2 regions of the Chromobacterium indicum genome follow, and region 2 is predicted to be linked to the other one. Evidence: riboswitches for the same ligand, from Rfam matches in the RefSeq annotation. Region 2 holds a riboswitch; the other holds the start of a gene.
The links. Region 2 has a riboswitch for glycine ahead of gcvT (glycine cleavage system aminomethyltransferase GcvT). Riboswitches for the same ligand answer to the same signal wherever they lie in the genome.
Positions count from the first base shown of each region.

Region 1: linked by a shared signal. The riboswitch ahead of VA599_RS00570 (trimeric intracellular cation channel family protein) and the one ahead of gcvT (glycine cleavage system aminomethyltransferase GcvT) in region 2 are both predicted to bind glycine.

Region 1 covers NZ_JAYFSJ010000001.1:89,761-99,791, reverse strand. Annotated here, with positions in the region: gene VA599_RS00595 (substrate-binding periplasmic protein) at 1-480, shown strand, start outside; gene VA599_RS00590 (FMN-dependent NADH-azoreductase) at 536-1,144, opposite strand; gene VA599_RS00585 (LysR substrate-binding domain-containing protein) at 1,252-2,193, shown strand; gene VA599_RS00580 (GNAT family N-acetyltransferase) at 2,237-2,776, shown strand; gene VA599_RS00575 (DUF3141 domain-containing protein) at 2,909-5,515, shown strand; glycine riboswitch at 5,581-5,666, shown strand; glycine riboswitch at 5,671-5,768, shown strand; gene VA599_RS00570 (trimeric intracellular cation channel family protein) at 5,920-6,534, shown strand; gene VA599_RS00565 (TIGR02117 family protein) at 6,745-7,434, shown strand; gene VA599_RS00560 (SCO family protein) at 7,444-8,019, opposite strand; gene VA599_RS00555 (formylglycine-generating enzyme family protein) at 8,016-8,792, opposite strand; gene nirK (copper-containing nitrite reductase) at 8,789-10,031, opposite strand, start outside.
Region 2 covers NZ_JAYFSJ010000003.1:209,814-219,844, reverse strand. Annotated here, with positions in the region: gene gluQRS (tRNA glutamyl-Q(34) synthetase GluQRS) at 1-148, shown strand, start outside; gene VA599_RS05820 (amino acid permease) at 482-1,765, shown strand; glycine riboswitch at 1,939-2,029, shown strand; glycine riboswitch at 2,044-2,142, shown strand; gene gcvT (glycine cleavage system aminomethyltransferase GcvT) at 2,184-3,272, shown strand; gene gcvH (glycine cleavage system protein GcvH) at 3,337-3,723, shown strand; gene gcvP (aminomethyl-transferring glycine dehydrogenase) at 3,892-6,744, shown strand; gene VA599_RS05800 (class I SAM-dependent methyltransferase) at 7,035-7,595, shown strand; gene VA599_RS05795 (putative bifunctional diguanylate cyclase/phosphodiesterase) at 7,814-9,808, shown strand; gene VA599_RS05790 (ABC transporter substrate-binding protein) at 9,994-10,031, shown strand, end outside.

The DNA.
Region 1 (10,031 bases), on a different contig from region 2:
AGCAAGAACATGGTGCTGCTGCCGCGTTCCAACCGGGCCGATTCGCTAGACGATCTGCTCAAGTCCCCCTCTCTGCGCTGGGGAGCGATACGCGGCTATCGCCACAGCCCCGCCCAGGATCGGCTGCTGAACGACCTTGCCCAGCAACACAAGCTGGTGATCGCGGAAAGCGAAGACGACCTGTACCGCATGCTGGTCAACGGTTTGGTGGACGTCGTTCTCGCGCACCCCATCAGCTACGATCCATGGTTTCGCGCCCACCACGCCGAGCAACTGGTCAACGCGCGCGACTTCTTCCCCGACGGCGAAACCATCGCCGGCTCCATCGCGCTGAGCAAGGCGCGGTTCACGCCGGCCGCCGCCGAGCTCTGGCACCAGGAGCTGCGCAAGATGTACCGCGACGGCGCCTTGCGCGCGATCCTGCGCCGCTACTTGAGCGAAGCCAGCGTGGATCAAGTGCTGAAGCAGCCGCTGGAATGACATGGACGCAAAAAAGCCCGGCTCGAAAGCCGGGCTTTTTCATGGCCAGCCGGTATTACAGCGCCAGCTTGGCGATGGCCTCCTTGGCCATGTGAATGGAGGTGGCGCGCTTGTCCGGCCCCATATTGACTGCTTCGGCGCGGATGATTTCCACATCGCTGACGCCCAGGAAGCCCAGCACTTTCACCAGGTAGTCTTCCTGGAAATCCATCAGGCTGCCCTGCTCGCCGCTGTGCACGCCGCCGCGGGCGGACACCAACACCACTTTCTTGTCCTTCACCAGGCCCACCGGGCCGGTTTCGGTGTACTTGAAAGTGCGGCCAGCGGCGAACACGCGGTCGATCCAGCTTCTCAGCTGCGTCGGGATGGAGAAGTTGTACATCGGCGCGCCGATGACCAGCACGTCCGCAGCCAGGAATTCCTCGATCAGCTGGTCGCTCAGCGCGGCCTCGCTGCGCTGGGTCGCGGTCCAGTCGGATTCGGGCGCGAAACGCGCGCCGACGATTTCGCCGGACAGGTGGGCGATCGGGTTGGCCGCCAGGTCGCGGTAGCTGGTTTCCACATTGGCGTGGCGCTGGCGCAGGGTGTTGGCGACGACGGCGGACAATTCGCGGGTGACGGAGTTGTCGGCCAGGATGCTGGAGTCGAGGTGAAGCAGTTTCATGGTCTGGGTCCTTCGGGGTTCGATTGCGATGAGTGGATGATAGATATCCAGAACAATCAGGACTAGACTGTTAAAATCGGAAACATTGTTCCATCAATGAAACAATCATGCAGGACCTGAACGATCTCTTGTACTTCGCCAAAGTCGTCGAGCACGGCGGCTTCATGGCCGCCGGACGCGTGCTGGGCATTCCCAAGTCCAAGCTGTCCCGCCGCGTAGCCGAGCTGGAAGCCAGGCTGGGCGTGCGTCTGCTGCAAAGAACCACCCGCCGGCTGTCGCTGACCGAAATCGGCAGCCAGTACTACCAGCACTGCCAGGCGATGCTGGCCGAGGCCGAGGCGGCCGACGAGACGGTGCTGCACAGCAGCGCCGAGCCGCGCGGCCTGATCCGCGTCAGTTGCCCGGAGCTGCTGTCCAAAACCATGCTCAGCGCCGCGTTGCCCCGCTTTCTGGCGCTCCACCCGCAGGTGCGGGTGATCCTCGACGCCACCAACCGCCGGGTGGACCTGATAGAAGAAGGCGTGGACGTGGCAATCCGGGTCCGCAACGTGATCGAAGACAGCGCCAGCCTGGTGGTGCGCCGGCTGGGCCGGAGCCGGGTGATCCTGGTGGCCAGTCCGGCCTTTCTGGAAAGCCACGGCGAGCCGAAAACGCCGGAACGGCTGGCCTCCCTGCCCGCGCTGGCCATGAGCCGCCCGGACGGCCGCGGCCAATGGGTGCTGCTGGACAATGTCGGCCAGAGCTACACTATCCACCTGGACACGCCCAGGTTGATGACCGACGACATGATCGTGCTGCTGGAAGCCGCCATCGCCGGCATCGGCGTCGCCGCGCTGCCGGCCAACGTCTGCCACCAGGCGCTGGCGGACGGACGGCTGCGGCACATCCTGCCGCAGTACGACTTTCCCTGGGGCATCCTGCACGCCGCCTTCCCCACCCGCCGCGGCTTGTCGCCGGCGGTGCGCGCCTTCATCGACTTCGTCTCGGAACAGCTGATCAGCGAGGAAATGGCCGGCGACTGGCAGCGCGCCGACATCCGCCCGGCATGACAATTGCTTCAGTCGAGGTTTCCCGTACCGGATGATTGAAGACATGTTCACGCTGCGCCCGTTGGCCGAAACCGACTCGATCGAACAACTGACCGCCCTGCTGCACTGCGCCTATGCCCAGCTGGCCGCGATGGGCCTGCGTTACACCGCGGTGGATCAAAGCGCGGCCGTCACCCGCCGCCGCATCACCGGCGGCTACTGCCTGCTGGCGTGGCATGGAGACGAGCTGGTCGGCACCGTTACGGTGCATCATCCGCGGCCCGCCTCGCCCTGTCCGCAATTCCGCCAAACCGACGGAGCGGTGCTGATGCAGTTCGCCGTCGATCCCGCCTGGCAAGGGCAAAGACTGGGCTCGCGGCTGATGGACGCCGCCGAGGACTGGGCCCGCCTCCAGGGCTATCGCCGCATCCGCCTGGACACCGCCGAACCCGCCACCCATCTGGTAGAACGCTACGGCAAGCGCGGCTACCGCGTCGAAGCGCCGCTGCAATGGCCGGACAAAGCCTACGCCAGCGTGGTGATGGTCAAGGAACTGGAAGCGGCCGCCGCGACTCGAACCTCTGTTTGCGCTGCAACAAATTGATGGCTGCGCGCCACATATCGCCGCCAGACCATTCGCATTTATTGCATCGCAGCAGATAACGAGTACAGTGACGGCCATGGCTCGCGATGAGCCGTCGCGTCTTTTCCTACCGTTCAAGAACAAGGGGTTGCAATGTGGTCAACTGCTGCAGTTCAAGGCGGGAAGTTCCCGTTCCCTCAACCGTTGTTTGATTACTGGCTGGACGCCTGCCAGCGCGGCATCCTGTATTGGGACACGCTGTACCGCCGCGGCGAAGCCTACCTGGAGCACTGCGAAAGCGGCAAGCCTCCGGTGCTGGTTTTCGACTACCGGATCATCATGGACGCCCGTGAGCTGCCCGATCCGGCCAACTACGCGCTGGCGGCGATCCAGCCGCCGGCCAACTGCCCGCCCACCGATCCCGCCAAGCGCCCCTTCGTCGTCATCGACCCCCGCGCCGGCCATGGGCCGGGCATCGGCGGCTTCAAGATGGACAGCGAGATCGGCATCGCGCTGCAACAGGGCCATCCCTGCTATTTCGTGATGTTCTTCCCCCAACCGGTGCCAGGCCAGACCATAGAAAGCGTGGCCAAGGCCGAAGGACACTTCCTCAAACGCGTCAACGAGCTGCACCCGGACAGCGACGGCAAGCCCTTCGTGATCGGCAACTGCCAGGGCGGCTGGGCATTGGCGATGCTGGCGTCGGTGGCGCCGGAACTGGTCGGCCCCATCCTGCTGGCCGGATCGCCGCTGTCGTACTGGGCCGGCGTGCGCGGCAAGAACCCGATGCGCTACGCCGGCGGCCTGAACGGCGGCACCTGGACCGCGTCGCTGGCCGGCGACCTGGGCAACGGCCATTTCGACGGAGCCCATCTGGTCGAGAACTTCGAGAAGCTGGATCCGGCCAATACCCTGTGGAAGAAGTCCTACAATCTGTACGCCAAGATCGACACCGAGCCGCAACGCTATCTGGACTTCGAACGCTGGTGGGGCGGCCATTACCTGCTGAACAAGGCGGAAATGGAATGGATCACCCAGAAGCTGTTTGTCGGCAACGAGCTGGTCCACGGCAAGATCACCAGCCATGACGGCAAGGCACGGGTGGACATGCGCAACATCCGCTCGCCCATCATGGTGTTCGCATCCTGGGGCGATAACATCACGCCGCCGCAGCAAGCGCTGAACTGGATCGCCGACCTGTACGACAGCGCCGAGGACATCCGCAATAACGAGCAGACCATCGTCTATTGCCTGCACAACAAGGTGGGCCATCTCGGCATCTTCGTCTCCGCCGGCGTCGCCAACAAAGAGCACAGCGAATTCGCCAGCGCGCTGGACCTGATCGACGTGCTGGCTCCCGGCCTGTACGAGGCCGTCATCGACGACATCGCGCCCGACGCGCCCGGCCAGGAATACATCGAAGGCCGCTACATCATCCGCTTCGAAGCGCGCGAGGTGTCCGACATCCTGGCGCTGGACGACGGCCGCGACGACGAGCGCGCGTTCGAAGTGGTGAAGCGCGTGTCCGAGATCAACCAAGGCGTGTACGACCGCTACGTCTCCCCCGCGCTGCGCGCCGCCAGCAATGAGGCCAGCGCCCGCCTGCTGCGCGAGCTGCACCCCGCCCGCCTGGAGCGGACGCTGGTCTCGCCGAAAAACCCGTGGCTGTGGTGGCTACCGGACCTCGCCGCCAAGGTGCGCGAGCAACGCCGGCCCGTCGCGGCGGACAATCCGCTGTGGCTGTGGCAGGAACAGCTGTCCGGCTTCATCGTTCAGTCGCTGGACCACTACCGCGACCTGCGCGACGCCGCGCAGGAGCAGCTGTTCCGCGCCGTCTACGAATCGCCGCAGCTCGCCACGCTGGTCGGCGTCGCCCCCGCCGGCGAGCCGCGCAACCAAGCCTTGACCTGGGAAACCCGGGAACTGGCGCGCCTGAAGCGCGAAGCGCTGGACCCCAGCTTCGAGCAAGGCACGCTGGCCGACGGCTTCGTGCGGTTGCTGCTTTACGTCAGCATCGGCATCGGCGTGGTGGACGAACGGCCGTTCAACGCCATCCGCCGGGTGATGCGCGACGTGCGCCACGAGTATCCGCTGACGCTGATGCAATTGAAGGACATCGTCCGACATCAGGTGGCGCTGGTACGGCTGGACGCGCCGCGCGCGCTGCGCGGCCTGCCTCTGCTGCTGCCGGATGCTCGTCGCCGCCATCAGGCCTGGCTGCTGGCTCGCGATCTGATGGCGCTGAACGGTCCCATTCCGGCCGAGCACCAGTCGCGGCTGAATGAGGTGGCCAAGACGCTGGAGCTCGACGCCGCGATCCACGCCGCCTCTCCCGCAGCTCGGGCTGAAGCGGAGCCTGCGGTCCTCTCGCCGGTCCCAGTCGAGGCCGCCCCCGCCGTTTCGCTCCCCGTGGCCAAGCCCGTCTCCGGCAAAACCGTTTCCGCGAAGGCCGCGACAAGCAAAGCTGCCCCGGCGAAGCCTGCATCCGCCGCCAAACCATCGGCCAAAACCGTCAAGCCGGCAGCGCGCAAGACCACTCCGGCAAGCAAACCGGCCACGGCAAAACCCTCGCCGGCAGCCAAAACGCCGGCAACAACCGCCAAGCCCGCCGCGCCGAAGCCGACATCGGAGGAAATCAAGCCGATAGCCAAGCCGGCCACGCGGACGAGCGCCGCGAAAAAGCCTGCGGGCAAGGCCAACGGCCAGGCTCCAGGCACGCCGCCGGCCGCTTCCGCGCCCGGCAAGCGGGGCAAGGCCTAAGCCATGCGCGGGAGCCGGGGCGACTCGGTTCCCGCATTGACTATTGCAATAGCGAAAGCTAATATTCCGGTTCTGCGGGAGAGAGGGGCCGCGCCCCCGCCGAAGACGCAAGCTCCCATAATCGCTCAGGCAAACGTACCGCAGCGCAGTATCGATTCAAGCCGATTGGAGAGAGGCCGCCCCGCGCGGCCCACCGAAGGGGCAAGCGGCCAAAGGCCGCGCAACTCTCAGGTAAAAGGACAAGGGGAGAGGCTGTTACCCAACCCGGAAACCGTCCAGGAGTTTGCCTTGTCCGCTCATCCATGCCTCGGCGCGAGCCTTTCGCGCCTCATTTCCGTTTTCCGTCATCCGCGCGCCATCGCTCCGGCTGGCATTCCATCGTTCCACCCCCATAAGATTTCATCATGCTGACCCTGATCTACCTGATCGCCATCACCGCGGAAGCGATGACCGGCGCGCTGGCGGCCGGCCGCCGCCACATGGACATTTTCGGCGTAGCCGTCATCGCCTTCCTCACCGCGCTGGGCGGCGGCACCGTGCGCGACATCGTGCTGGGCCGTTACCCGATAGGCTGGACCCAGCATCCGGAGTACGTGCTGCTGGTGGTGGCCGGCGGCCTGGCCGCGGTCCTGGTCGCCCGTTATATGCGCCATCTGAACCGCCTGTTCCTGATCCTGGACGCGCTGGGCCTGGTGGCGTTCACCATCATCGGCTGCGACGTGGCGCTGGGCATGGGCTACCACCCGGTCATCATCGTAATGGCCGGCATGATCACCGGCATCGCCGGCGGCATTCTGCGCGACGTGCTGTGCAACCGCGTGCCCATCGTATTCCGCCGCGAGCTGTACGCCAGCGTGTCGCTGCTGGTGGCCATCCTGTACCTGGGCCTCAACCATCTGGCCATGCCCCATGACTGGAACGTGATCGCCAGCTTCGCCTTCGGCCTGGCGCTGCGCCTAGTCGCGCTGTGGCGCGAATGGCAGCTTCCGGTGTTCGCCTACCGGCACGACCACCACTGAGCCCCAAGACAAACACCCCGCCCTAGCGGGGTGTTTCGCATTCCAGCCGTCAGCGCTGCGCCACAACCATGCCCAACCATGGATGTCACTTTCCTCGCGCGCGTCCCAAACTCCAGCCAGGGAAATGAAAATGGATATTTGACAGCCCACCGCAACCCAAGGTAAATAAGATTCCCCTGATATCCGATACCCGACAAGCTCGCCAACACCATGCACATTTCCGGCATCGCCTTTCGCCACCTTCTGCGCCTGCTGCTGGTTATTCCCGCGCTACTGATCTGCTACCTGCTCGCCGCGCTGGCGCTGGGCTGGCTGCCCGCCAACCGCAGCTGGCAGCCGCCCGCAGGCGGCATACCCATCTACCTGGACAGCAATGGCGTGCACACCAGCCTGATCATGCCGGTCAAAACCGACGCGATGGACTGGTCCGCCGCCTTTCCTCCGGAACACATCCGCCGCCCCGATCAATACGCGCGCTCGCCCTATATCTCCATCGGCTGGGGCAGCAAGGTATTCTTCCTGACCATTCAAAACTGGGAAGACCTGAGCGCCGGCAAAGCCTTGGCCGCGCTGGCTTTCGACCAAAGCGTGCTGCACGTGGAATACCTGCCCCAGCCGACGGAAGGCAAAGACACCCGGCGCATTCTGCTCAGTCCAGAACAATACCGCCGGCTGGTTGACTTCATCCGCCGCAGCGCGCCTTTTGACGCCAACGGCCAGGCACGACAGGAAAAGGGTTATCACTACGGCGACAACGACGCCTTCTACCCCGCCCATGGCCGCTACAACCCCATCGTCACCTGCAACCAATGGACGCGCGACGCGCTGGCCGAGGCCGGCGTGCGCACCGCGCGGTGGTCCCCTTTCGTCCAGCCGCTGTTCTGGCAACTGGAAAAGTGATCGCCTCCCTTACTTGAGCAGCGCGCGCAGGGCCTTGACCACCACCGGATCGGGCTTGGGGCCGATATCCTCGGTGGAGGCTACGATCCTGCCCTGCGGGTCCGTCACCACGATGCGGGTGGAGTGGTTGATCTCGCCGCTTTCCAGCCGCCGATGGCGTATGCCCAGCGCGGCGGCGACGCCGCGGGTGTCTTCATCCGACTTGCCGACCGCGAGCAGCCAGTTCCGCGCCCGGATTCCGTGCTCGCCCGCCAGATGCGACAAACTTACCGGCGTGTCCGCCCCTGGATTCAGGCTCACCATCAACACCGTCACCCGATCCCTGTCCCTGGCCGGCAGCGCGGCGATGATGGATTTCACGCCCTCCATCACGATCGGACAAGCCAGTTTGCAATCGCCGTAGAACATGGTGATCAGCGCCGGCTTGCCGGCCAGATCCGAGAACTGCAGCGCGTCGCCGCGCTGAGTGGTCAGCGGCGCATCCAGCCGGTACAACGAATCGCCCGGCAGATCATTTCCCGCCCAGCCCCCGCTCGACGCCAGCGCCAGCAAACATGCGGCCAGGCCGCCTTTCCATCCCCTCATGGTCTTTCCTCCGATTCATCCCTGGCGCAGCGGAAACCCACCGTGCCCACGGTGTCGGCGGCGTTCAGCGCCGCCAGCATCGCGATGCGCATCAGGATCGCGTAATTTTCCCGGTCGCCCAGCGACAAGGCCGCCGCGCCGCAGGTGGCCAGCGTGCGCTGCTCCCCTTGGGATCGGCTGTCGCTGGTGACGAACAGGCCGTTGAAATCCTCCACCCACTCATAGATGGAACCATGCAAGTCGCTGACGCCCCAGACATTGGGCTCTCGCCCCACCGGCGCCAGCAGCCGCCCAGTCGGCTGCGCGTACCATTGCAGGATGCGCGCCCGCCACTGCGGATCATCCCGGGCGTCGCGGCGGCCGGCATCGGCCGCTGCCGCCATCTCCCACTCGTGCCACGCGGGCAGGCGGGCGCCCTCGCTGCGGCAATAGGCGCGCGCCGCATGCCAGCTGACGCGGGTGACCGGCGCATCTGCAGGCAGATCGCCAAAGTCGTCAGCGGCGCGCCAGTCGGCGAGATATCCACCCCCGGCATACAGGGCGGGAACCACCCCGCGCCGCCACGCCGGATGCACCTGCGCGAAGCGCAGGAACTCGCCGTTGGTGACTGGCCTCGCCCTCAGCCGGTATGGTTTGACCGCCACGGTCGCGCCATCCGGAGACAAAGCGCTGCGAAAAGCCCCGCCGGATACCGCCTCATAATCGGCGGCCCGCGCCGCATGCCACGCCAACAGCCCGCAACACGCCAGCGCGAGCGCCAGGCGCGCGCTCATTGCCGCTGCGCCCGCAGCGTCTTCACCTCGTCCACCGTGACCACCGGCTTGCCATGGTTGAATTGCGTGCTGACATAGTTGAGCACGTCGGCCACCTCCTGATCCGACAAGTCCAGCGCGGGCATCACGCCGTTGTAATTGACGCCGTTGACGGTGATCGGCCCCGCGCGGCCGCCAAGGATGATCCTGGCCGCCTCCAGAGGACGCTTCTGGATCAGATCGGAATTGGCCAGCGGCGGAAACACGCCGTCCAGTCCCTGCGCATTGGCCTGGTGGCAGACCACGCAGTTTTTGCTGAACACCGCCCGGCCATGATCGGTCGGCGCCGCTTCGTGCGTTTGCGGCGGCTCGGCGTTGACCGGCGCGCCTTCGCCCAGGGAAGGTCTTGCCGACACCGGCGACGCCGCGCCCAGCGCGCTGATCACGCCCTTGGAATAGATGTCGGGCCGCTCGGGGCCGCTGACCGTCAACAGGCCGATCGCCCCCTTGTTGAAAGCCCGCGTCAGCGAATGGTCGACCAGGGTCAGGCTGCCCGGCACCCTGGGCGTGAACTCGACGATGGCCGAGCCCCCGGCGGGCACCATCGTGGTCTGCACATTGCGCTGGAAATGGGCGCTGCCCTCGTTGTACACCTTGTCGAAGATCGCGCCGATGATGTGGAAACTGGAAGCGAGATTGGGACCGCCGACGCCGAAGTAGATCCGGACCTTTTCACCGGCCTTGGCCGTCAGCGCCTTGTTGCCGGCCAGCGCGCGGTCGGCGCCGTTGAACAGCACATAGGTCGGCTTTTCATCTATCGCCTTCTGCATGTCGAAGGGCTGCAGCCCGCCGGCCCGATACCCGGTGCCGGTGTAGAATTCGCCCTGCATCACGTAGTACTCGCGATCCACCTTGGGCAGCGGCTTTTCCGGCTCCACCAGAATCATGCCGTACATGCCGTTGGCGATGTGCATGCCCACCGGCGCAGTGGCGCAGTGGTAGACATAGAGGCCCGGATTCAGCGCCTTGAAGCTGAACACCGCCTGATTGCCCGGCGCCACCAGCGTCTGCGGCGCGCCGCCTCCCGGCCCGGTGACCGCGTGCAGGTCGATGTTGTGCGGCAGCTTGTTGCTGGCCAGATTCTTCAGATGCAGCTCCACGGTATCGCCGGTCCTCACCCGTATCATCTTGCCCGGCACCGTGCCGCCGAAGGTCCAGAACATGTAGCGAGAACCCGGCGCGATCTCGCGCTCCACCTCC
Region 2 (10,031 bases):
CGCGCGGCAGTTGCGCGCGGCGCTTGAGCTGCTGGGCCATGTCCCGCCGGCGGGTTGCGAGAGCCTGGACGATCTGTGGCGCTGGGCGGCGGCGAATTGGTCATTGAGCCGCGTGCCGGCCGGCCCCTTGCAACTTCCTCATTCCTGACGATTTTCCACGTTAATGACATAAGCATCTGCCTGCTAACGGTTTTTTGATGAAAAAAATCGTCAATGCGACATGTTTTTACGTCAAAACTGTGTTTTAATGCGCCCTTTTTTTGGCGCGGCGGCAGGCCGCACCCGGTTGCGGCGCAGCCGAGCGTTCTGGCTTCGGCTATCTTGAAGCCATGGCCCATAGGCCTGTCGATGCGGTTTTGACCTTTTCCGCATGTCTGACGCCGGGTGTGACTATCCCGGCGCGCGATGCTTTCGTTCCCACGGAGAGTCAGGTTTGAACGAAAACAGTTCCACTCAAAAGAAGGGCTCGCTCGGAGTCTGGATGTGCACCGCCCTGGTGGTGGGCAATATGATAGGCTCCGGCGTTTTCCTGCTACCGGCCTCGTTGGCGCCGTTCGGCGGCGTGTCGATGCTGGGCTGGCTGCTGACCTCCTGCGGCGCCATCTGCCTGGCGCTGGTGTTCGCCCGCCTGTCGGCCATTCTGCCGCGCGAGGGCGGACCTTACGCCTACATCCACGCGGGCTTCGGCGATTTCGCCGGCTTTTGGATCGCCTGGGGCTACTGGATCGCGCTATGGGCCGGCAACGCCGCGCTGGCGGTGGCGGCCACCAGCTATATGCAGGTGTTTTTCCCGGTATTGGGGCACAACGAGCCGCTGGCGGGGGCGGTCGCCATCGGCCTGATCTGGATCGTCACCTGGATCAACAGCCGCGGCGCGCGCAGCTCCGGCGTGGTGGCGGTGGTGACCACGCTGCTGAAGCTGCTGCCGTTGGCGGCGGTCACCTTCATCGGCTTCTTCCATTTCCAGCCGGAAAACCTGGCATTCAATCCGCACAACAAGCCGCTGCTGTCTTCGTTGTCCGCGACAATGGCGCTGACCTTGTGGGCCTTCCTCGGCCTGGAGTCGGCATCGGTGCCGGCCGGCGACGTGGTGGAGCCGGAGAAGACCATCCCACGCGCCACCGTGATCGGCACTTTGCTGGCCACCGTGCTTTATATCTTGTCCACGGTGTCGTTGATGGGCCTGATGCCGGCGGATACGTTGGCGGCTTCGCAGGCGCCGTTCGCCGACGCGGCCAAACTGATGTGGGGCGACTGGGGCTACTGGCTGGTGGGCTTCGGCGCGGTGGTGTCCTGCTTCGGCGCGCTCAACGGCTGGAGCCTGATGCAGGCGCACGTGCCGGCGGCCGCGGCCAAGGATGGCCTGTTCCCCAGCCGTTTCGACCAGCGCAACGCGGCCGGCGTGCCCATCTTCGGCCTGGTGCTGTCCAGCGCGCTGGTCACCATTCTGATGGCGATGAAGTATGCCGGCGGCGACAGCGGCGTGAAGATCTTCGAGTTCATCATCCTGCTGGCCACCGCCACCACGCTGTTGCCGTATGCCTTCTGCTCGATGGCGCTGATCGCGATCATGCTGATGCGCGGCAAGGAGTTCTCGCCCAAGGATTACGTCGCGCCCGGCTTCTTCGCCGGCATCGGCTTCGTCTATTCGCTGTGGGCGCTGTACGGCTCCGGCGCCGACATCGTGATGTGGGGCATGCTGCTGTTGCTGATGGGTCTGCCCATCTATGTCTGGCAGTTGAAGGAGCGGTTCGCTGGAGATTGACCGGTGTCCCGATGAGCGAAAAAGCGCAGCGCGATAGCCTGCGCTTTTTTCGTTTTCGAACCATTTTGATGCATGAAAATGAGCGGTTTTTTTCCTTGAAAAACATTTATCCAGACTGTTTGATATAGAAATAATATTGGCTTGCCAAGGCCCGGATATTGACACCATAATCGCCGGATCATACAGGAGAGAGCGGCTTTTCGGCCGCCGCCGAAGGCGCAAGCGCACCCGCAATCGCTCAGGCAAAAGGACTGTATCATCGGGCCGGCGGCAGCCGGTTCGCGCAATCTGGAGAGCGGCGCCCGCGCGGCGTCCACCGAAGGGGCTAACGGCTTATCCGGCCGGAAAATCTCAGGTGCAGGGACAGAGGGGTGTGGTTGATAGAGGATATCCACACTTTGCTCGAAGGAACCGCGCCATGACGGCCCCGAAACGTACTCCGCTGTATGAAGCCCACCTCGCCGCCGGCGCCAAGATGGTCGATTTCGCCGGTTGGGAAATGCCCATCCATTATGGTTCCCAGCTGAAAGAGCATGAGATTGTCCGCACCGACGCGGGCATGTTCGACGTTTCCCACATGACGGTGGTCGACATCACCGGCTCCGACGCCAAAGCCTGGCTGCAAAAACTGATCGCCAACGACGTTGCCAAGCTCGGCTTCGAGGGCAAGGCGCTGTATTCCGGCATGCTGACCCCGGAAGGCACCGTCGTCGACGACCTGATCGTCTATCTCACTTCCTACGGCTACCGCATGGTGGTCAACGCCGGCACCACCGAAAAAGACTTGGCCTGGATGGAGAGCCAGAAGGCCGGCTTCGACGTGGCGCTGAAGGTGCGCCGCGATCTGGCGATGCTGGCGGTGCAGGGCCCGCAAGCCATAGACAAAGTCTGCGCCGTGAAGCCGGAACTGGCCGACGCCATCCGCGCGCTGAAAGTGTTCCAGGGTCTGCCGCAGGATGAATGGTTCTATGCCCGCACCGGCTATACCGGCGAAGACGGCCTGGAAATCATGGTTCCGGCCGACCAGGCCATCGCTTTCTTCAATCAACTGCAAGCCGCCGGCGTTTCTCCCATCGGCCTGGGCGCGCGCGACACGCTGCGCCTGGAGGCCGGCATGAATCTGTACGGCCACGACATGGACGAGACCGTGTCGCCGCTGGAAGCCGGCATGGGCTGGACCATCGCCTGGGAGCCGGCCGAGCGCAAGTTCAACGGCCGCGAGGCGCTGGAGGCGCAAAAGGCCGCCGGCGTGAAGATGAAGCAGGTGGGCTTGGTGCTGGAAGGCCGCGGCGTGCTGCGCGAAGGCCTGAAGGTGGTGGTGGAGGGCGTGGGCGAAGGCGTGATCACCAGCGGCACCTTCTCGCCGACGCTGAAGCATTCCGTCGCCATCGCCCGCGTGCCGGCCGCCACCGGCGCCGCCGCCCAGGTGGATCTGCGCGGCACGCTGACCGATGTGCGCGTGGTGAAGATGCCTTTCGTGCGCAACGGCAAGAAAGTTTTCGAATAATCGGGCAGCGCCTTGAGGCGACTGCCGTCACCATTGATCTGATCTTAAGCTGGAGAACTTCAAGATGAGCAACATTCCCGCCGAACTGAAATACGTCGACAGCCACGAGTGGCTGCGCCTGGAAGCCGACGGTTCCGTCACCGTGGGCATCACCGCGCACGCGCAGGAATTGCTGGGCGACATCGTCTTCGTCGAGCTGCCGAAAGCCGGCGAGAATCTGGCAAAGGATGAGCAGGCCGGCGTGGTGGAGTCGGTGAAGGCCGCTTCCGACGTCTACTGTCCGATCGCCGGCGAAGTGCTCGCCGTCAACGAGGAGCTGGAAGGCGAGCCGGAGCTGGCCAACAGCGATCCGTACGGCGACGGCTGGTTCTTCAAGATCAAGCCGGCCAACGCCGCGGATCTGGACGGCCTGATGGACGCCGCCGCCTACGCCAAGGAAATCGGCGCCTGATGTGATACGCCCCTGGTCGTCAGACAGGGGCTTTTTTTTGGCTACGAAAACCACGGAAAACACGAAACAGGCAAACGTGCGATATTGCTTCTTTGACGGGGCTCTGCGCGCTTGACGCCATGCAGTTCGTGTTCTTTCGTGGTTTTCGTGGCAAAAGAAAGGTTTTGTATGTCTCTTGCTGCACTCTTCAATCGCCACGAATTCATCGCCCGCCACATTGGCCCGTCCGACGCCGAGCGCGCCGAGATGCTGGCCGCCGTCGGCCTGCCGTCCATCGACGCGCTGGTCGACCAGACCCTGCCGGCCGACATCCGCCTGAACCGCCGCCTGGATCTGCCCTCGCCGCAGCCGGAAGCCGAGGCGCTGGCCGCGCTGAAGGCGGTAGCGTCCAAGAACGTGGTCAACAAATCCTTCATCGGCCTGGGCTACTATCCGGTGCTGACGCCCACCGTCATCCTGCGCAATGTGCTGGAGAACCCGGGCTGGTACACCGCTTACACCCCGTACCAGGCCGAGATCGCACAGGGCCGTCTGGAAGCATTGCTGAACTTCCAGCAGATGGTGATAGACCTGACCGGCCTGGAAATGGCCAACGCGTCGCTGCTGGACGAGGCTACCGCCGCCGCCGAGGCGATGGCGATGGCCAAGCGCGTGTCCAAGTCCAAATCCGTCAGCTTCTTCGTCGATAGCCGCGTGTTGCCGCAGACGCTGGACGTGATGAAGACCCGCGCCAAGTACTTCGGCTTCGAGCTGGTGCAGGGCCATCCGGAAGAGGCCGGCAACGGCGACTACTTCGGCGCGCTGTTCCAGTATCCGGGCGAAGCGGGCGATCTGATCGACCTGACCCCGCACATCGCTGCTATCAAGTCCAAGGGCGGCGTGGTCGCCGTCGCCGCCGACGTGATGGCGCTGGTGGCGCTGAAGTCGCCGGCGGAAATGGGCGCCGACATCGCCCTGGGCAATACCCAGCGCTTCGGCGTGCCGATGGGCTTCGGCGGCCCGCACGCAGCTTACTTCGCGTTCAAGGACGAGATGAAGCGCTCGGCGCCGGGCCGCATCATCGGCGTGTCCATCGACGCCAAGGGCAAGACCGCGCTGCGCATGGCGTTGCAAACCCGCGAGCAGCACATCCGCCGCGAGAAGGCCAATTCCAACATCTGCACCAGCCAGGTGTTGCTGGCCAATATCGCCGGCCTGTACGCCGTTTACCACGGCGCGGAAGGCGTGCAGCGCATCGCCGCCCGCATCCATCGCCTGGCCGCCATCTTCGCCCACGCGGTGAAAGAGGCCGGCGGCAAGCTGGTCTTCGACCGCTTCTTCGACACCGTGCAGGTGGACGCCCCCAAGGCCGACGCCATCTACGCCGCCGCGTTGGCCGCCGGCTACAACCTGCGCCGCGTCGGCAAGACCGTGCTGGGCGTGGCCTTCCATGAGGCCGCCACCGAAGCCGACTTGGCCAAGCTGATCGAGCTGTTCACCGGCAAGCCGGCGGATATCGCCGCCTTGGACGCCGCTGCCCAGGACGCCATCCCGGCGGCGCTGAAGCGCGAATCTGCCATCCTGACCCACCCGGTGTTCAACACCCACCATAGCGAGCACGAGATGCTGCGCTATATGAAGAAGCTGGAAAACCGCGACCTGGCGATGAACCACTCGATGATCTCGCTGGGCAGCTGCACCATGAAGCTGAACGCCACCAGCGAGATGATCCCGATCACCTGGCCGGAATTCGCCAATATGCACCCGTTCGCGCCGCGCGAGCAGACCGTCGGCTATCTGCAGCTGATCGAAGGTCTGCAAACGCAGCTGAAGGCGATCACCGGCTTCGACGCGATCTCGATGCAGCCCAACTCCGGCGCCCAGGGCGAATACGCCGGCCTGTTGGCGATCAGCCGCTACCATGAGTCGCGCGGCGAAGGCCACCGCGACATCTGCCTGATCCCGCAGTCGGCGCATGGCACCAATCCGGCCACCGCGCAGATGATGAATATGCAGGTGGTGGTGGTGAAGTGCGACGATGCCGGCAACGTCGACGTGGCCGATCTGAAGGCCAAGGCCGAGCAGCACGCCGCCAATCTGGCCGCGCTGATGATCACCTATCCGTCCACCCACGGCGTGTTCGAGCAGGGCATCAAACAGATCTGCGAGATCGTTCACGCCCACGGCGGCCAGGTCTACATGGACGGCGCCAACCTGAACGCCCAAGTGGGCCTGACCCGTCCGGCCGACATCGGCGCCGACGTGTCGCACATGAATCTGCACAAGACCTTCTGCATCCCGCACGGCGGCGGCGGACCGGGCATGGGGCCTATCGGCCTGAAAGCCCACTTGGCGCCGTTCATCGCCAACCACGTGGTGGCACCGGTGCCGGGCGCGGTGGAAGGCCAGACCGCGGTGTCGGCCGCGCCGTTCGGCTCGGCCTCCATCCTGCCGATCTCCTATATGTACATCGCGATGATGGGCGCCGAGGGCATGAAACAGGCCACCGAGAACGCGCTGCTGTCGGCCAACTACCTGGCCACCCGCCTGGCCGAGCACTTCCCGGTGCTGTACACCGGCGCCAATGGCCGCGTCGCGCACGAGTGCATCATCGACCTGCGCCCGCTGAAGGCCGCCTCCGGCGTGACCGAAGTGGACGTGGCCAAGCGCCTGATGGACTACGGCTTCCACGCGCCGACCATGAGCTTCCCGGTGCCAGGCACGCTGATGATCGAGCCGACTGAGTCCGAGCCCAAGGCCGAGCTGGACCGCTTCATCGCGGCGATGGCTTCCATTCGCGCCGAGATCGACCAGGTGCAAAGCGGCGCATGGCCGGCGGACAACAATCCGCTCTGCAACGCGCCGCACAGCAAGGCCGACATCGCCGGCGACTGGAACCGCCCGTACAGCCGCGAGCAGGGCCTGTTCCCGCTGCCTTATGTGCTGGAAAACAAGTTCTGGCCGAGCGTGAACCGAATCGACGACGTCTACGGCGACCGCAACGTGGTATGCAGTTGCCCGGGCATGGAAAACTACGCGTAACCGCCTGCCGGCCTCGTCGGTTCAGCCTCAACCCGCCGGTTTTAGCCGGTGGGTTTTTTTATGTCTGATAAATGTGTAAGGGTAAATACTTAGAAATAATAACTAAGTAGTCATACGTTCGTGTGCGAACTATCACTAAGGGGGATGCAAAGCGGCCTGCGGGGATGGCGCGCAGGCGCATATCTGGGGCAAGAGACAAGCGGGAGTGAGTGGAAATGTGTGTCGCTAATTTTGATGCTTTCTATCGCGGAAACGACTCCTTTTACGGTGACAGGCCGGCGCTGTCGCTGATGTATTTCCTGGAGAAGTACGGCGTGGGCGGAGGCGGCAGGGGGCTGGACCTAGCTTGCGGCCAGGGACGCAACGCGCTGTACCTGGCGAACCGGGGATTCTCCATGTTCGGCGTGGACGAGTCGTCCGAGGCCGTGTCCAAGATGGGCGAGCAGGCCGATAGGCGGCGCCTGGATGTCAGCGGCAAGGTGGTCAATCTGACTGAGCTGGAAATCGAGCCGCAGCGTTACCGCATCATTGTCGCCTATACCGCGCTGGACCATGTCGACGCCGCCGCCGGCGAGCGGCTGGCCCAGGCGATGATGGAAGGGCTGGAGCCGGGCGGCTATCTGTTCGCCGCGGTGTTCATGGTGGACGACCCCGGCTGCGCCGGAACGGGCGGGGACGTCAGCGAGACCGCGGCTTATGTCCGCCACTACTACCAGCCGGGCGAGTTGCGCGACCAGTTTTCCGGATTGACGCCTCTGGCTTACCAGGAGGAGTTCGCGCTGGATCTCAGCCATGGGCATCCGCACCATCACAGCATGGCCAGGCTGTTCGCTCATAAGCAGGCCGCCTGAGCGCGCGATCGCAAACCAAGAAAACAGGGCGTCAGCCCTGTTTCTCATTGCGGGAATGCATAGCGGGAATGCGCATCGGGCCTGGATCGCCCGAGCCTGATTCCCCGATGAGCAAAAAACGCGTCAGGAAATGAGACGTGTTTGTTACAATGGCAAGCGCCCGCGATGGCAGTCGCGCGGCGCTTTTTTGATGAATAAATAAAAGGTTAGCGGCGGACATGCCGATAAGAAGCGTACTTTCCTGGCAGGGGGGCGACCTGGAACTGCTGGAGGCCTTGAGCCTGCCGGTATGGATTTTCGATATCGACCACAAGCGGGTGTTCTGGGCCAACGAGGCCGGGCTGCAGGTGTGGGGAGCGGCCAGCCTGCTGGAATTGCAGGCGCGCGACATGTCGCAGGACATGTCGGTGTCGGTGGCGCAAAGGCTGGCCCAGTATCAGCAGGACTTCGAACGCGAAGGCGCTTGTTTCGTGGAAAGCTGGACGCTGTATCCCAACGGCCGGCCCAGCGTGCTCAAGGTGAAGTTCCGCGGCATACGGGTGAATGGCCGGATGCTGATGTTCTGCGAGGCGCAGAACAGCCTCAGCGCCGACCCGGCGTCCCTGCGCAGCACGGAAGCGCTATTGCATACCTCGGTGCTGATCACGCTTTACGACGGCAACGGCGGCGCGCTGTATCGCAACCCCGCCTCGCGCGAGCAGGTGGCGGTGGCTGGCGAAGGCTGGCGCCAGCATTTCGTCCACGACAGCGACTGGCAGCAGTTGCGGCAAGGCGTGGCCGCGTGCGGCGAATCGCGGCTGCTGGCGCGGGTGAATACGCGGGAAGGCATGCGCTGGCACGAAGTGTCGGCCCGAGCCTGCCGCGACGCGGTCACCGGGCAAGACGCGCTGCTGGTCAGCGAGGTGGACATCACCGATCTCAAGCACGCCGAGGCGCGCGCCAGCTTCCTGGCCAATCACGACGTGCTGACCGGCTTGCCCAACCGCAACGGCATCCGCAGCGAGTTGCTGCCGCATCTGCAGCAGGCGCTGCGCAATGGCCGCCAGGTGGCGTTGATGTTCATCGACCTGGACCGCTTCAAGAACGTCAACGATTCGCTGGGCCACGCCTGCGGCGACGAGCTGCTGATCCGGATGGCCGGGCGGCTGGTCGGCTTGCTTGGCCATGACGAGAAGGCGGCGCGGCTGGGCGGCGACGAGTTCCTGGTGATGCTGAGCGCGCCGCAGGTGGCGGAGCGGGCCGAGGCGCTGGGGCGCCGCATCCTGCAGGCGCTGGCGGTGCCGATGCGGCTGGAGGGCATGGACGTCGGCGTGTCGGCGTCCATCGGCGTCAGCGTGTGCGAGGGCCGGACGCTGGACCTGGAGCAGATGATGCGCCACGCCGACCTGGCGATGTACGCCGCCAAGGACGCGGGGCGCAACAACCTGATGTTCTTCACGCCGGCGCTGGAGGCGCGCAGCCAGGCGCAATTGGCGCTGGAGAACGACATCCGCCGGGGCCTGGAGCAAGGCGAATTCATCGCCTATTTCCAGCCGCGGGTGGACATCGCCAGCGGGCAGGTGGTCGGCGCCGAGGCCTTGGCGCGCTGGCGCCATCCCTTGCGCGGCCTGTTGATGCCGGACAGCTTCATTCCCATTTGCGAGGACTGCGGCATGGTGATGGAGCTGGGCCGGCAGATTCTGGTTCAGGCCGCGCGCCAGCAGCGCCTGTGGCGCGACCGCGGGCTGGACTTGCTGGTGTCGGTCAACCTGTCCGCCAGCCAGTTTGTCGATCCCGGCCTGCCTGGCCTGGTGGAGCAGATACTCGCCGACAGCGGCTGCCAGCCGGACAAGCTGGAGCTGGAGATCACCGAATCGGTATTGCTGGGGCACGATGAGCAAACCATGCACACCTTGCAGGCCTTGCGCGCGCTGGGGCTGCGCATCGCGGTGGACGATTTCGGCACCGGCTATTCCAATCTGGCCTACCTGCAGCGCTATCCGCTTACCTCGCTGAAGATAGACCGTTCCTTCATCGCCGATCTGGACGACAAGCCGGCCATCACCGAACTGATCACGACTCTGTGCCGGATGATGGGGCTGAACATGGTGGCGGAAGGCGTGGAGACCGAAGCGCAGCTGGCCTGGCTGGCCGAGCGCGGCTGCCAGGAATACCAGGGCTATTTGTGCAGCCCGGCGCTGTCGGCGCAGGAATTTCTGCAGCGCTTGTTCTAGCGCTATCGATAGCGGGGGAGGCGAGAGCGGCCCCCGATTATTGTTTCCCCTGCATGGCCGCCGGGTGCCATGGACGGCGTCTTTATATCAATATGTGGATTAAATCGTTGGATTCGCGGCATTCTTCGCTTACCCTATGCCGGTAATGCAGGCGGCATGTTCCGGCCTGCGGCAAGGAGAATGAGATGAAGACATTGAGCGCCGCCACGCTGGCGGCCCTGCT